Regions from separate parts of the Brevibacillus sp. FW306-2-1A-C05A genome, predicted to be linked through region 1. Evidence: riboswitches for the same ligand, from Rfam matches in the RefSeq annotation. Region 1 holds a riboswitch; the other holds the start of a gene.
What was found. Region 1 has a riboswitch for thiamine pyrophosphate ahead of thiC (phosphomethylpyrimidine synthase ThiC). Riboswitches for the same ligand answer to the same signal wherever they lie in the genome.
Positions count from the first base shown of each region.

Region 2: linked by a shared signal. The riboswitch ahead of thiO (glycine oxidase ThiO) and the one ahead of thiC (phosphomethylpyrimidine synthase ThiC) in region 1 are both predicted to bind thiamine pyrophosphate.

Region 1 is NZ_JBYSWV010000001.1:242,277-250,090, forward strand. Features, by position in the region: gene ku (non-homologous end joining protein Ku) at 1-224, shown strand, start outside; gene AC3WJN_RS01280 (cation diffusion facilitator family transporter) at 366-1,247, opposite strand; TPP riboswitch at 1,501-1,611, shown strand; gene thiC (phosphomethylpyrimidine synthase ThiC) at 1,763-3,514, shown strand; gene AC3WJN_RS01290 (hypothetical protein) at 3,536-3,706, shown strand; gene AC3WJN_RS01295 (DUF1904 family protein) at 3,853-4,182, opposite strand; gene AC3WJN_RS01300 (ATP-dependent DNA ligase) at 4,667-5,611, shown strand; gene AC3WJN_RS01305 (GerAB/ArcD/ProY family transporter) at 5,651-7,009, opposite strand; gene AC3WJN_RS01310 (hypothetical protein) at 7,022-7,258, opposite strand; gene AC3WJN_RS01315 (Ger(x)C family spore germination protein) at 7,251-7,814, opposite strand, start outside.
Region 2 is NZ_JBYSWV010000015.1:73,633-81,446, forward strand. Features, by position in the region: gene AC3WJN_RS11665 (NAD kinase) at 1-644, opposite strand, end outside; gene AC3WJN_RS11670 (NUDIX domain-containing protein) at 749-1,198, opposite strand; gene AC3WJN_RS11675 (YugN family protein) at 1,905-2,303, opposite strand; gene AC3WJN_RS11680 (LSm family protein) at 2,453-3,340, opposite strand; gene thiO (glycine oxidase ThiO) at 3,421-4,557, opposite strand; TPP riboswitch at 4,714-4,829, opposite strand; gene AC3WJN_RS11690 (excisionase family DNA-binding protein) at 4,909-5,127, opposite strand; partial or broken gene AC3WJN_RS11695 (glucose-6-phosphate isomerase) at 5,149-6,498, opposite strand; gene AC3WJN_RS11700 (efflux RND transporter periplasmic adaptor subunit) at 6,696-7,814, shown strand, end outside.

The DNA.
Region 1 (7,814 bases):
AGGAAAGCCTGGCCTCGACAGCAGGCACTACGGGCAGTCCCGTGAAGCTTGCGCCGGAGCCTGCCCCGGCAGCCGCGAAGCCGAAAGCAGGGCGCAAACGGGCCGCTTCTGCGGAGAAAGCGGACAAGACAGCCTCCCCTGCCAAAGAAGCGGTGGGGAAATCGAGTCCCGGTCCGACCTCGACAACGAAAACGCTTCGCCGCAAAAAAGCCACTCCTGTGTAAAGCGGCGTTGGAACAGTTGGTGGTGCGGTGCGAAGCCATAAGCAGAACACTTGGCTTGCGCGCAGCCATTGGCGACGCCTTAGCCTTACCGGATAACGTCTGCGCAAAAAAACCTGCCCCATTTGCGGACAGGTTTTTTGCTTATCTTTTTGCGAGCTGTTGTTCCGGTTCGATATGAATGTGAACCGTATTGATTTTGTGCACACGTTTCATCCGTTCTTCGATATTTTCGGTGATGGTGTGGCTTTCTACTACGTTCAACTGCGGATCGACGTGGATCACGACGTCAACGAGCACGCTGCTGCCGTGATAACGCGCCTTGATGTCCTTGATCGCTTTCACCCCGGAAATGGAGAAGATCGTCTCCTTCAGCTCCTCCAGTTGCCCCTCATCGAAGCCATCTGTTAAGCGATGCGTCGCCTCCCGGAAAATATCCCACGCCGTCTTCAGAATAATCACCCCGACCACGAGCGCTGCCAGCGGGTCGAGCCAATGCAGTTGGAACTGCGCGCCCGCCACTCCGACAAACGTCCCGATGCTGACGAAGGCATCCGAGCGGTTGTCGGCAGCGGCCGCGAGCAACGCCTGGCTGTTCGTTTTCACGGCGAGTTGGTGATTGTACCGATAGACCCCGAGCATGATGACCGCAGTCGCCAGCGCCGTCCAGCCTGCCAACAAGTCGGGAGCAGTGTGGTTTGTATCAAACAGCGTCGGAATCGCTCCGGTAATGACCTCCAGCCCGACAAACAGCATGATGAACGACGCGACCAGGGCAGAGATCGTCTCCGCGCGAAAATGGCCGTACGGATGGTCGCGATCCGGCGGCTTGCGGGCAATGCGCAGCCCGATCAGCACGGCAATCGACGCCACCACGTCCGTCGAGTTGTTCAGCCCGTCCGCCATTAACGCTGCCGAGCCTGTCAGCACCGCAACCCCTATTTTTAACGCCGAGCAGAAAATATAGGCGATAATGCTGACCCACGCGCCCCGCTCTCCTTGCTTCAGATCCGAATATACATCCACACTCCATCACCTCAAAAAATCTCAATCGCCCTATTCGCCCAAAGCCTTAGAACAGAACGTATAAAAGCAGTTTCTCGTTTTTTCGAATTTCATCGTACCAGACGCAATTCGTGTGGGTCTACAGAAACAGTTTTAGTCCGATTCATGAGTATAGAGGGGGGGAAAATGTGTTGCCCTGTGGCAATTTTTGTTGGAAACTTTTTCTTGCCAAGCACGGCTGTTCTCCGGTATCCTAATCTTGCAACGACAACCAAAAACAAGCACGGGAGCTTGGAAATCACCAGGCTGAGAGGATGGTACTGTGCCATCGACCGTTGAACCTGAACTGGGTAATGCCAGCGGAGGAATGTCCATATGACAGATTAGCGACGCGTATCTTTTTTTCGGATACCCGTCTCTTCTCTACTCTCGCGTCTGGCGTCGCATGTTCCCATGCGGCGTTTTTTCGCGACGGGCCTCTTTCGCCTCCCTACAAGGTTCGCGCTTTCGTGCAACCAAGCCAAGGAGGTTTTTTTATGTCATCCATTTCATCTTTTCCCGGAAGCCGCAAAGTATACGAGGTAGGCAGCCGCCCCGACATTCGCGTGCCGATGCGCGAAATTGCGCTATCGCCTACCGAGGGGCTGTACGGCACCACGCCAAACCCGCCGTTGCGCGTGTACGACACAAGCGGCGAATACACGGCCGAAGGTTATGTCGCCGACATCAACAAAGGGCTGCCGCTCGTGCGCCAGCGCTGGATCGAGGAGCGCGACGATACGGAGAGCTATGCCGGCCGCGAGCCAAAGCCTGTGGACGACGGAATCCGCAACGCCGACAGCGCAGGGAAGATGCCCGCTTTCCCGCGCGAAGGCTATCAGCCGAGACGGGCGAAGCCAGGCAAGACGGTCACCCAGCTTCACTACGCCCGCCGTCACATCATCACGCCGGAGATGGAGTACATCGCCATCCGCGAAGGCGTCACGCCGGAGTTCGTCCGGGCTGAGGTGGCGGCAGGCCGCGCGATCATTCCCGCCAATATCAATCATCCGGAAGCGGAGCCGATGATTATCGGCCGGAATTTTCACGTCAAGGTCAACGCCAACATCGGCACTTCTGCCGTCAGCTCCTCAATGGAAGAAGAAGTCGAAAAAATGATCTGGTCGGTGCGCTGGGGCGCGGACACGATCATGGACTTGTCGACCGGAAAGCACATCCACACGACGCGCGAGTGGATCATCCGCAACAGCCCGGTGCCTGTCGGAACCGTACCGATTTACCAGGCGCTTGAAAAAGTGAACGGCAAAGCGGAGGATTTGACCTGGGAAGTCTACCGGGACACGCTGATTGAACAGGCAGAGCAAGGCGTCGATTATTTCACCATTCACGCCGGCGTCCTGCTCCGCTACATTCCGCTGACCGCGAAGCGCGTGACCGGAATCGTCTCGCGCGGCGGCTCCATTCTGGCTGCGTGGTGTCTCGCCCATCACGAGGAAAACTTTTTGTACACGCATTTCGAAGAGATTTGCGAGATTCTCAAGGCGTATGACATCAGCGTGTCGCTTGGAGACGGCTTGCGCCCCGGCTCGATTGCAGATGCGAATGACGAGGCCCAGTTTGCCGAACTAGAGACACTCGGCGAGCTGACGAAAATCGCCTGGAAGCACGACGTGCAGGTGATGATTGAAGGACCCGGCCACGTCCCGATGCACCTCATTCGCGAAAACATGGACAAACAACTAGCGATTTGCCACGAGGCGCCTTTTTATACGCTCGGGCCGTTGACGACAGACATCGCGCCCGGCTACGACCACATCACCTCGGCGATCGGTGCCGCGATGATCGGCTGGTTTGGCACCGCGATGCTCTGCTACGTCACGCCCAAGGAGCATCTCGGCCTGCCGAACAAGGAAGACGTGCGCAACGGTCTCATCGCCTATAAAATCGCCGCTCATGCAGCGGATTTGGCCAAAGGCCACCCGCGAGCAAAACAGCGCGACGACGCTTTGTCCAAAGCCCGCTTCGAGTTTCGCTGGAACGACCAGTTCAACCTGTCGCTCGACCCCGAGCGCGCCCGCGAATACCACGATGAGACGCTGCCTGCCGAAGCAGCGAAGTCCGCGCATTTTTGCTCGATGTGCGGCCCGAAATTTTGCAGCATGAAAATCTCGCACGACATCCGCCACCAGGCCCAGGAGCAGGAGCGGATCGAGCCTGCCGCCATCGCAGCGGGCCTGCAAGAAAAAGCCCGCGAATTTCGCGAGCAAGGAAGTCAACTGTACAAATAAGCGCCCGGAGGTGGCAGACGATTGAATGATGTGTTGCAATTGCGAAAAGAGATCGCGCGCCTGGAGGTTGACCTTGAACGTCTGAAGCGCCAACTGGCCCATTTGCAAAAAACGTGCGCGCATGAGTTCGTCGAGACCCCCCTCGCCCGCACCTGCGCCAAATGCTTGCAAACGGAAAGCCTCTATTATTAGACAGCTTCCCTGCCACACCTAGGAAAGTTGGCTGCGCCAATGGCTCGGCCCCAGCCTTAATTGCCCCTTGTACTGGATAAGCAGCTTATGCACAAAAAAGACCGCCATCCTCGACAGTGGGATGGCGGTCTTTTCACCTGCTCGCTTCAGCCTGAGACTTTGACTTGCAAAGGAAGCCCTTCCTTATAATACAGCTCGGGCGACAGCAGGATAAAGAAAATATGGACGTTCTGGAAACCTTGCTTTTGCAAAATCCGGTTCATCGTGCTGGCGATCTGGTCGTGCTGCTTTTGCTCCCGGGGAAACATCATGATTTCAAGCGACAACGGACTGTTCGTCAACTGCTCGACCAGAAGCAGCTCCAGCTTGACTTTTTCCTGGCTCACTTCCGCGATGCGGGCAAACTCTTCTATAATAAGGGGCGATACCAATTGCAGCTTTTCTTTTTCAAAGCCTTTAAAGCGAAGAAACGGCAAGTCAATTCCTTCTTTCCGGAACAGGCGGCCAGCAACAGCAACGCACGCCGAAGCTGTTCCCAAAATCATTACCTCAGTAATTATAAACTACAGTCTATTTCTGGATCAACGAAAAAAGAATGAAGAAAAGTGAAGGCGAGCAACTTGGTTGCCCCTATACTTACTAAGAATCTTATCCATTCTTCTCTGTACAAAAAAGGACTATATCCAGAAATGACTTTCTCCTTGCGCACTTGTGGTGGACGTACCACGATAGGAGGTCAAAAGTCTGTCAGATATAGCCCATCCATACTGTTTCCAACGCGTTTCAAATCATGCATGATGTTTCGTGAACTGCTTCCTAGTATAACGCAAATACAATACTTAATCAATAAAGAAGTTTCTTAAAATTCAATCAAAACTCTCTGTCCTGACCCGTGCATAGACGATCGCGAATGGTGACACCGTACAAATGGCAGACACCAAGCACATACGGGAGGCTACCATGAAGCTAACGCCGATTATTCCTTTCGAGCCGACGACGACGGATGACATCGCGGATGGCCCCGACTGGATTGCGCAAGTCAAATGGGATGGGATCAGGCTGTTGACGTACTACGACGGCAACTCGGTCAAGCTGTACAATCGCAAGGCTAACGAGCGGACTTTGCACTACCCGGAAATCGCCGCAATCTCCGACTACTGCCGGGCGCAGTCCGTCATTCTCGACGGCGAGGTCGTTGCACTTGGTGCAGATGGCAAGCCTTCTTTTTACGAGGTCATGCGCAGGGACGGTCTGCGACGGATGGAAAAAATCGCAGCCGTAAAGCGTCAGGTCCCCATCTTCTACATGATTTTTGACGTCCTGTACGCAGACGGCGAATGGGTCACGGCCTGTCCGCTGGCAGAGCGCCAGCGCCTGTTGCAAAAGCTCATCTCCCCGACGCCCACGGTGCAGCTCGTCGACAATTTTACGAGTGGCCGGGAGTTGTTTCAGACGATCGAGCAGCAAGGGATGGAAGGCGTCATCATCAAAGATTTGACCAGCACGTATGCCATCGCCGGAAAAGATGCGCGCTGGCAAAAGAAAAAAAACTACCGGGATTTGATCGCGGTGGTAGGCGGAGTGACGATGCGGGATCAGACGGTCAATTCCTTGCTGCTCGGGCTTTACGACGCCAAGGGCGCTCTCTGGTATATCGGCCATGCCGGAACCGGAAAGCTGACCCACAGCGATTGGCGCAGCTTGACCGAAACGATTCAGCCGTTGATCCAGGCTGACATGCCTTTTCATAACAAGCCGGAGCGCATCAACGGCACCATCTGGCTAAAGCCGCAGCTCACAGCCAAAATTCAGTACGCAGAGTGGGCAGACGGGCACTCCTTGCGCCAGCCGAGCATCCAGGGCTTCGTCGACTCCCCTGCCCGCCAGTGCACATTCGAAGCGTAAACCGCAGCACCAGCATACAGGCGGGCAAAACGACGGGCCTTACTGCCGAAAACTGCCTTGCTGCTTGGGCCGCCCCAGCCTTTGCTTGCCGTGGTTGAGGGCCTGCATTTCTCCGTAGCTGGTCAACACCCCGATCACCAGGAACACGATGTAGGCGATGGCCGTCGCGATCCCTGCCGCCGGAGATTTGTCCCGCAGCAGATCCCCGACCAAGATCGTCAGGAAACAGCCTGCAATGCTGAATACTCCCCCCCACACCATCATCCGGTAAAAGCGGTGCAGCTTCGTGCCTCGCGGAATCAGAGCCTGGCCTTCTTCCCGTTTTTTCCGGCGGGCGACGATAAACAGAAACAGGAGCAGCGGCACCTGAAAAAGCACGACAAGCAGCGGAAAGCTGTAGCTGATGAACTGGTTGATATCCGACACCTTGGGAAAGGCGAGCAGCGAGGTCACCACCATGAAGCAGCCGGTGGGCGCGTTGTACGTGTTGTAGTGCAACTGTCCGCCAAACGATCCTACGCCCACGAGGAAGGCCAGATAGGCGACGATGACTTTAATGCTGAACGCAGGAAACCACAAGCTGAACAAAATCATTTCCACCCGGTCGAGAAAGTCCGTCAGGTGAATTTGCTGCACGAGAATGTAGATCGGAAAATTGAGTCGGCCCGCAATGACGTAGCCCATCACCCCAAGGAGAATCAGCACCGTAAGCGTGGTCGTGAAGCAGGCGATCATGATTCCGTGCTTCATGGCGGTAAACAGGAGACGCGGCTCGCTGCTGGCGTGCAAAAAAGCGCCAAACAGCAAAATGTCTCCGTAAACGCCGATCGGCAGCAGGTTGCTTATCGTAATCCGATCCAGGCTCGTGCTCAAAATCGGCTCCAGCCGCTCGATGCTGTACTCGTTCATCAAAAGAAAGTAGAGCAGCAGGCACATGATGAAGTAGGCGGGAAAAAAAATTTCGTTGACCCTCGCCGCCACCTCCAGGCTCGTTTTGCCGTAGTACATCAACAGAAGAACGAACACAAGCAGGATGATTTCCAAGGGCGTCTCCGGCAAGAGGGAGATATGCAAAAAGTCGGCAGCCCCTTTTATATCGAGGGCGAGGATCACCCAAATATAAAACAGGATCAAGCAGTTGATAAAGCCGCCGAACCATTTGCCGCAGATGATGAACATGATCTCGAACAAGTTTTTCCCCGGGTAGGCGCGCACAAGCTCCGACAATACATAGGCGACGAGCAAGGCATAGCAAGCCGGAAGAATTTGCGAGAACCACGAATCCATCTTGGCGACCTGCACAACCGACCGCAAAAAGCTTATCATCATCCCTGTCATCAGCAGACTTCCGACCAGCCAGGCGATTTGCCGATGATTGACGACTTGCTTGTGTATCATGCGCTCCCTCCTCTACAGGATCTGGTCGATCCACATTTTCACCCGTGGCGTGAGGATGTTCAAAAAAAAGTCGGTTGGTATCATCCTGGTATGCTGAAATTGGATCGCGTACAATCCGAGCACGGAAAGGGCGTAAATCGTATAAATGACGATTTGCTGCCTTCGCTGCATCTGCTTGCGCTTGAAGAAAAAATCGAAAAAGGAAAACACCAGCATCAGGATTAACAAACATAAAAACAATCTATTCATTCTCGCGGTCTTCCTTTGTGATGTTTTTCGTCGTTTGCCCGATATCTTCGACGGCCACCTTGGAACGGATCGTGAACGTAATTTCCGGCAGTTCTTCACTCCAACGGTCCCGGTACGTTTCCCGCCACTCCCGGGGGAATTGTCTGGCCATAATAAGGCCCATTCCAATTGTGTCCGTCCGATACTTTTGCATTAACTGCAACGTGTTCTTCACGCTGACCTCGACCTCTTTTTTGAGCATGTCCTCGATCATCGCAATGTTCTTTTTATGCTCCAGATCCAGATTCGTCATGTTCTCCACTATCACACTTGTCGCGTGCACCATGATGTCGTAATGGACCCGCCCTTTTTTCAAAACAGGCTTGAGATCGGCCTTTCCTTTTGAAAAGTAGAAGGTCAGCCGGCCTTTGTCGCCAAGCGAGAGCACGACAGAGAACGGCATGAAGTTGCGCTGAAACCAGCGAAGACCTTTGATCGATTCGGCCTTGGACACATACACGAGCTTGTCACCGCGAAACAGGCCGATCCCCGTAAACTCGACTTCCTTCGACTTGCC
Region 2 (7,814 bases), on a different contig from region 1:
TTCATGACAATCAGCTCTACTTCGTGATGCTTGGGCAAAACGAGCGAGCTGTTGATCGTCCGGTACGCCTGGTTGTTGATGGAGGCGATTTCGGACAGTTGGATCGCCTCGATGGACGGATGCACGATCGCTCCATCCACGGCTTTGTTGTAGGCTGTACTCCCCGATGGCGAAGACACGATCAACCCGTCGCCGCGAAACGTCTCCAACTCGTCCCCGTTAATGTAGACGCAAGCGACCAACGTCGAGAGGGACGCGTTGCGCAGGACCAGTTCGTTCAACGCCCATTTTTCGTATCGCTGGCCATCTGCTGTATCAATCCGGCACTGGACCGTCGGATACTCGACGATCGCCGGTTCGGCGTGCAGCAGCCGGTCGACGAACTCATCCAGCTCCTCCGGCCGCCAGTCGGCGTAAAAACCGAGGTGTCCCGTATGAATCCCGACATAGGCCGGCTCCATGCCGTATTGATGGACGGCCTCCAGCAGCGTCCCGTCCCCTCCGATTGAGAGCACCATGTCAGGCTTGGCCTCCGTTCCGTTCACAAACGTGTACGGCCTGCCTGCCTCGCGCAGCTTTTCCTTCAACAAATGTTCTACTTCCCGTGTATAATCGTCATTTCGCAGTACAGTCGCAATCTTCATGCTGGTCTGCCCTCACTTTTATCCTTCGAAGCGGTCAAGTACGCTCGTTTTGTTGATCTCACTATACCACATGGGAAAAGGAGATGCATGGAAACGGCCGAGTCTCACCATCGCTCTTCGCGGAAAGACTGGGCGCAAAATTCCGCCAATCGCTTTCGCGTCGAGGGGGTCATGTCGTCCGGGAGCTGGTCCCACAAAAAGTAGCGCATGTCCCGGACTTCATCGGCGTCGATCTTGCCTGTCCCGGGCTGGATTTGGCAGGCATGGAACAGGGCGATGTGGTCGCGCTTGCCTTCGCGTTCGCTGTAATACAGGTGACAGAGCCTGAGCTCGCCAGCCACGAGGCCGCATTCTTCCCGCAGCTCTCTGCGGGCTGCCTCCCAGAGCGATTCTCCTTTTTCGACTCCGCCGCCGGGCAAGTACCAGCCGGGTACATAGGTGTGCCGAATGAGCAGGACGCCTTTTTGTTCGTCGGCCACGATGAGGCGCACTCCGAGAGTCAGCGGCTTGCGGATTTTCCAATACCATTTCGCTATCGCATGGTACCACGCCATGCTGTCGCCTCCTGTCTCCTGTCAGGACGTCGTTTTTCACGGGTGTCTCGGGTCGGTCATTCTGCTGTTAGGGAAATATTACCTGACTAATAGTGGAAAAACAAATCTTTTACAAAGGTTGTTGTTTGTTGTTTTTGGTGATGCGGGGAAAAAGTGAAAACATTGAAAAGAGCGTTTGCCCGTTGCTGTTGGCGAGGCGAGGGAAAAAGCAAAAACATTAAAAAGCCCGTCTGTCGTTGCTTTTGGTGAGGCGAGGAAAGAGGAGAAATCGCTGGAGCTTCTTGGGATACCCGCTGGGGGCTGGACTGCCCGGCTCCGGGGAAAAAGCAAAACCGCGTCCAAAGTGGTCGATTCAGGATGTGTCTCAGAGTGGACGCTTAAAAGCGTGTTTTGCTTTTTCCCCTCCACCTCGGTCGGTATCCCAAAGAGCTTTCGCGGATTTCTCCTCTTTCCTCGTCAGCGGCTTGCTTGAGTGGGCGTGGGTTTTTTAAAAACGTTTTTAAAGAGTTTTTCAAAGACGGTTTTCATGCTAGAAAAAATAACCACCCGATCCGGGGCCCTCAGGCAAGATTTGCTGCCCTCAATCTGTGCAATACTTTCTGCAAACAGAACAGGGCTGAAAAAGCAATTTCATTGAAAATCCATTCCTCGTTGCTGCTTTCAGCAAAGCAAAACAAAAAAGCAGGCCTGCTCCAAGGCCCGCTTTTCATCCGAGACGATTTTCCAGTTCTTTGACGATGGCCTCGGCCTTGCGAATCCAGCGGGGGTCGATCTCGGCATCTTTGTCGAGCGGCTCCTGGAACTGGTTCATCACGGCTGAAGCGACGGGGGCGTAGTAGCCGATATCTTCCTCTACGCCTGTGTTGTAGACGTGGCGCAAAACAAACGGTTCGCCCAGTTCCAGCCACGCGTCGGGGCTGTCGAGCTCGCCCTGCAAGACTTTTACCGGGAGGCGGAGGTACACGGTGTTCCTGTCGTCAAGGGTGCGGTCGAAATAGCCGTGTTCGTAATCCCAATTCGCCAGTGTAAAATGCGGCTCGAGCGACTCGCGGAAATAGCCGAACGTCGCCTTCGTCCCTGGTAAGCTGCTTTGAATTTTCTTCATTTGTATCCCCTGCCTTCGTCACATACTACTGGTAGTGTGCGCCAAAACGGCGGGTTGTACTCACAGGCGAGGGCAGGCAAAACGAGCAACAAGCCTCGCTGCCGGAATTGCGGATGGCAAGAGGCTTGGTAACTCTATGCTTTCAGGTTTTAGAGCAGCGCGATCGTCAAAAGCGTAAACAAGGCGAGCGGAATGATTCTTTTGCCTCTTCGGCACGGACGGCGGCGTTTTTTCCTCGGCACGACGACTGCAGCCGGAGGTGGTGGCGGCGGTGGGTACGGGTAACACGGCTGAGGCGGGTAGGGCGGGAACGGTGGGAACGGCGCCATGTACGGATTGAAGCCGGAATAAGGGCTGACGAAAGGAGCGCCCTCTCCAAACGGACTCACCTGGCCGTACGGAAAGCTCGGACTGCCAAACGGACTTACTTGCCCATATGGCTGGCCCGGACTGCCGAACGGGCTTACCTGCCCAAACGGCTGATTCGGGCTGCCGAACGGACTTACCTGCCCATACGGTTGACCCGGACTGCCGAACGGGCTTACCTGCCCAAACGGCTGATTCGGGCTGCCGAACGGACTTACCTGCCCATACGGCTGGTTCGGGCTGCCGAATGGGCTGATCGGAGCGTATGGATAGCAATCGTCCGCGTAAGGGCTGACTTGACCAGCAGGAGGCCGATTCGGCTGGCTGCTGCTGCCAAGCGGACTGACATCGCCAAACGGCTGGTATCCGCCATATGGATAGCCGTAGGGAGTCCAGTCCGGGTACATGCCCCAGTCTCCATGCGATTTGCGGCTGGCTACCTCTTCGAACTCGTAGTCGTCTTCCTCTGCATCGGGATCGTCCACTTCCACATATACATTCTGATCGTCAAAGTCCACGATCACGCCTTCAAAAATCTGGCCGTCAATCGCTTCAATGCGCACCTTTTTCTCGACGTGTTCTTTGCATATGTTGTGCACATTTTCACGCATATCCTTTATCAGACTGACCGTCTGGACGTCAGCCTGGTACAGGTTTTTTTCAGACTGCATGGAAACTCCTCCCCTTCTGGTGTTTCTTTATTACCATATACAGGTGCCCATGGGGAGGTGTACCGGGTTTGCAGTTCGGACTAGCCCATTTTGTTCGACGTTTCGTCTGTTTTTGCCAAAAAGCGGGATGGCAAAAACGGCGTCAGACGCTCTGTCTCGCCTTTTTCCAGGTAGTCGGCCATCCATTTCGCGGTAGCCGGGGACAGCAAGATGCCGTTGCGGAAGTGCCCTCCGGCAATCGAAAGCCCGTCCCAGCCGGGCACGGGACCAAGCAGCGGCTTGCCATCTGCGGTAGCTGGCCGCAGTCCGCCCCACGCCTCCAGAAAAGCAGCGCCGTGCAAGGCCGGGACGTACGGCATGACTCCGTTCAGGATGCTGGCCAAGCCCGCCATTGTAACTTCGCGCTGAAAGCCGCTTTCGTCTTCTGTCGCGCCGATGATGATTTTCCCGTCCTTCTTCGGCGTGATGTAGCCGGAGGTGCCAAAAATGACGGTGCGAAGCGGGATGCCTGCGGAGGATACCGCCGCGATCTGGCCGCGAACCGGGCGAACGGGAATCGAAACGCCGAGCATTTCCAGCATGATGCCCGCCCACGCGCCTGACGTGATGATCGTTTGCTCCGCCCGCAGCGGTCCAAGCGAACTCTCCACGCCGACTACCCGGCCGCCTTTTACCGCGATGCCGCTCACGACACAGCCTGCGTGCAACGCGACGCCTTGCAGCCGGCATGCTGTCACCAGAGCGCGCAGCAGCATGCGGTTGTTGATATGCCCTTCGTACGGAGAGTAGATGGCTGCCTGCGCCTGCTCGGTCAAAAGCGGCTCCACCTCAGCCAGTTGCTGCCGCTCCGTCAAAAGGTGGACGCTGTGCCCCGCTTCTTTTTGCCAATGGTACTTCGCCAAAAGCTGTGCCTGCTCGTCATCGTTGAGCGCGACCGTCAGCAGCCCTTCCAGGCTGAGCTGGACGTCCCCTCCGGTAAACTCTTCCAGCTCGGCCGCCCACTGCGGGTAATAGGCCAGCGAAGTCATGCCCAGATCGAGCATCGGGCCTGGGGCCGTAAACTCCTTCAACGGCGCGAGCATCCCCGCCGCCGCAGAAGACGCCTGTCCGCCCCATTCTCCCTGCTCGACCAGCGTGACGCTCCTTCCTCTTCGTGACAACTCATAAGCCAGACTTAATCCGATAATTCCTCCACCCACTACGAGACAATCGCTCAATTTTTCTCTCTCCTCGCTTGTTGTAATCTCTTCGGGGCCGTTCGAAAGCGCCGTTGTAGCCAAAAGCCCCTGGCGCAGTCGACAAAATGAAAAAAACCACCTTCTCCTTCGCAGGAAAAGGCGGGCTTCATACGCATCGTAACCAAATAAAAAAGCGCTGTTTGCCGGCAACCGTATCCCTGCGCCGGCATGATCCGGATCAGGTGCAATGGGTCGACGGTCGTTGCTTCCATCCTCTCAGCCCCGCATGAAGGACTCCCCGAGTTGCTTGATCTTTTATTTTCGTTCACCCACCAAGTATAGTCCTCTTGGGCGCGATCTGACAAGATGGTCTGCGCTTTCATCCTCAGCTTAATCCTCGTCTTTCACATCGTAGCTTTCCGGAACCGTCTCGTGACGCGCCGCTTCCTCGAACTCGCGAAGCTTGCGCATTTCCTCCAGATGGTGATTGAACTGCTCCTTGTTGATGATGTACTCGTTGCCGTCGTGGAGAGCGCGGATTTTGCCCTGATGAATTTTTTCCAAAATAAACGTTTCAGGAAGCTCCAAATACGCCGCTGTCTCCTCCACAGTCAAATACGTCTTGTTCTCGCGCAATCTTGCCTCCAGTTCCGCTTTCTGCTGCTCGAATCCAGGTTTTCCCAGAAGGGCGAACATGTTGGCCTTGTACGCCTCCACCCCGGGCTGATCGAACGGGTTGACCCCTAGCAAATAGCCGCTGATCCCGCACGCCTTTTCAAAAAAGTAGATCAGGGCGCCGAGATGGTACGCTGTCGCCTCTGGCATCTCCACAAGCAGGTTCGGTACGCCGCCATCTACATGGGCCAGTACCGTTCCCTCGAAAGCCTTTTTATTGACAAACCCCATCCGCTTGCCGGACAGGAAGTTCAACCCGTCCACATCGAGCGGGTCCTCCTGCACGGTCACGTCGACGGCGGGCTTGTTGACCGTAACAACCGTTTCAAACAACTGCCGCATGCCGTCCTGTATGTACTGCCCCAACGAGTGCAGGTCCGTGGAAAACTCGGCTGACGCGGGAAAAATTCCTTTGCCGTCTTTTCCTTCCGACTCCCCGAAAAGCTGCTTCCACCACTCCGCGAAAAAGCGGAACTGCGGCTCGTAGCTGACCAGAAGCTCCACGGTTTTGCCTTTGCGGTACAGCGCATTGCGAATCGCCGCATACTGGTAGCACGGATTTTCGTACAAATCCATGACCATGTAGCGCTCGCTCGCGTCTTGCGCGCCCTTCATCAGCGCGTCCAGATCGGCCCCGCTCACTGCGATTGGCAACAGTCCGACTGCGGTCAGGACGGAAAAACGTCCGCCGATATCGTCCGGAATGACGAAGCTTTCGTACCCTTCGTCCTCCGCGAGTCTTTTTAAGGCGCCGCGCGTTTTGTCCGTCGTAATATAGATGCGCTTCTTCGCCTGCTCGCGGCCGTACTTGTTCTCCAGCCAGGTGCGCAGCAGCCGAAAAGCGATCGCGGGCTCTGTCGTCGTGCCCGACTTCGAGATGACATTGATGGACACGTCTTTTCCTTCGAGCACGTCCATCAGATGAGAGATATAAACCGGGCTGATATTGTTCCCGACAAAATAAATTTCCGGAAAACGCCGCTTCGACTTCGGCAGCAAATTGTAAAAGCTGTGGCCCAAAATGTCCAGTACAGCTTTCGCCCCTAAATATGAACCCCCGATTCCAATTACCAAAAGCACATCCGAATCAGCCTGGATACGCGCCGCCACCTGGCGAATCCGCTCAAATTCAGCGCGGTCGTACCTCTGCGGCCAATCAACCCAACCGAGATAGTCTCTGCCTGGACCCGTTCTTTTGTGCAACATCTCATGCGCCTGCCCGATCGCCGGGGCAAGCTGCTCCCACTCATGCTGTCTCACAAAGGCGCGTGCATTAGAGTAATCAAATCGAATCGCTTGGTTCATGGCTCCCCTCCCAAGGAACGTCATCTATTTTCTTATCTTATCACGCCAAAAGCCAGAAAGTTGCTTTCCGTCAAAACATCACAAAATGTGAGCAAATCGTGAACAATTCGCCACAAGTGTTACCTTTTTCCAGACCTGGCGTAAGACTTCACCGAGCAAAGAAATAATACGGTTCCTAACAGCAAGGAGAAATGAACATGAAAAAACGGTGGTGGATCATCGGTTCCGTGGTCGTCCTGCTCGGTGCGGGCTTCGTCGGAATCAACATGATGGGCTCTCAGCAAGCCATGGGCATGCCGGTAAACATCGGGGCTCCGACCAAGTCAGTCCTGGAGAGCAAAATTTTGACCTCGGGGATCGTCACGGTAGAGGACAAGCAAAAGCAGTATGCCAACGTAACCGGAACCTTGCGCGAGTTTGTGGTGAAGGAAGGCGACAAGGTCAAGAAAGGCCAGGTCATCGCAAAAATCGACACCTCGGATGTCGACGGCAGACTGCTTGATCTGGAAGTGCAAATGGAAGTAGCCAAAGCCAATCTGGCAAAAGCCCAGATCGGGGCAGAGCCGGAAGAAGTGGCGCAGGAGCGCGAGCGGGTCAATCAGGCCCAGCGCGAATACGACGCAGCCAAACGCGAGTACGATCGGATCCAGCAACTGTTCGCTTCGGGGGCTTCCACGCAGCAAGAGTTGGACAAGGCCAAATCTGTTTTGGACAACGCCCAGTCTTCCCTGAATGTCACGAAGCAACAGTTTGCCCTCAAGCAAAAAGGGCCGCGCAAGGAAGACATCGCCGCCCAGCAGGCGCAAATCAACAAGCTGGCCGTAGAGCGCAGCCAGTTGGAAAAAGAGCGCGTGCAAAGCGTCCTCGTCGCGCCGATGGACGGAACAGTCATTGGCGTGGCGGCCGAGAACGGCCAATACGTCAGCAAAGGCACGGAAATTTTGACGCTGGCCAACCTGAACAACCTGCTCATTCAGGCTGATATTAACGAGTCGGACGTCGGCAAACTGAAAATCGGCCAGTCCGCGACGATTGAAGGAATTACGCTGGGCAAGCAACTGCTGAACGCCCAAATTACCCGGATCGCGCCGATCGCGACCACTACGCAAAGCAGTTCGGGCCAAGGCGAAAAAACGCGCGTCAAAGTCATCCTCAAGCCGCAGGGCGATTTGAGCGCACTGAAGCCAGGCTTCCACGTGGACATCAACATCATGGTGGAAAAAATCGAAAACGCCCTGCAAGTTCCCATCGAGTCCGTTCAGCAGGACGCCGATGGCAGCACCTTCGTATGGATCTCCGCTGACGGCATCGCCAAG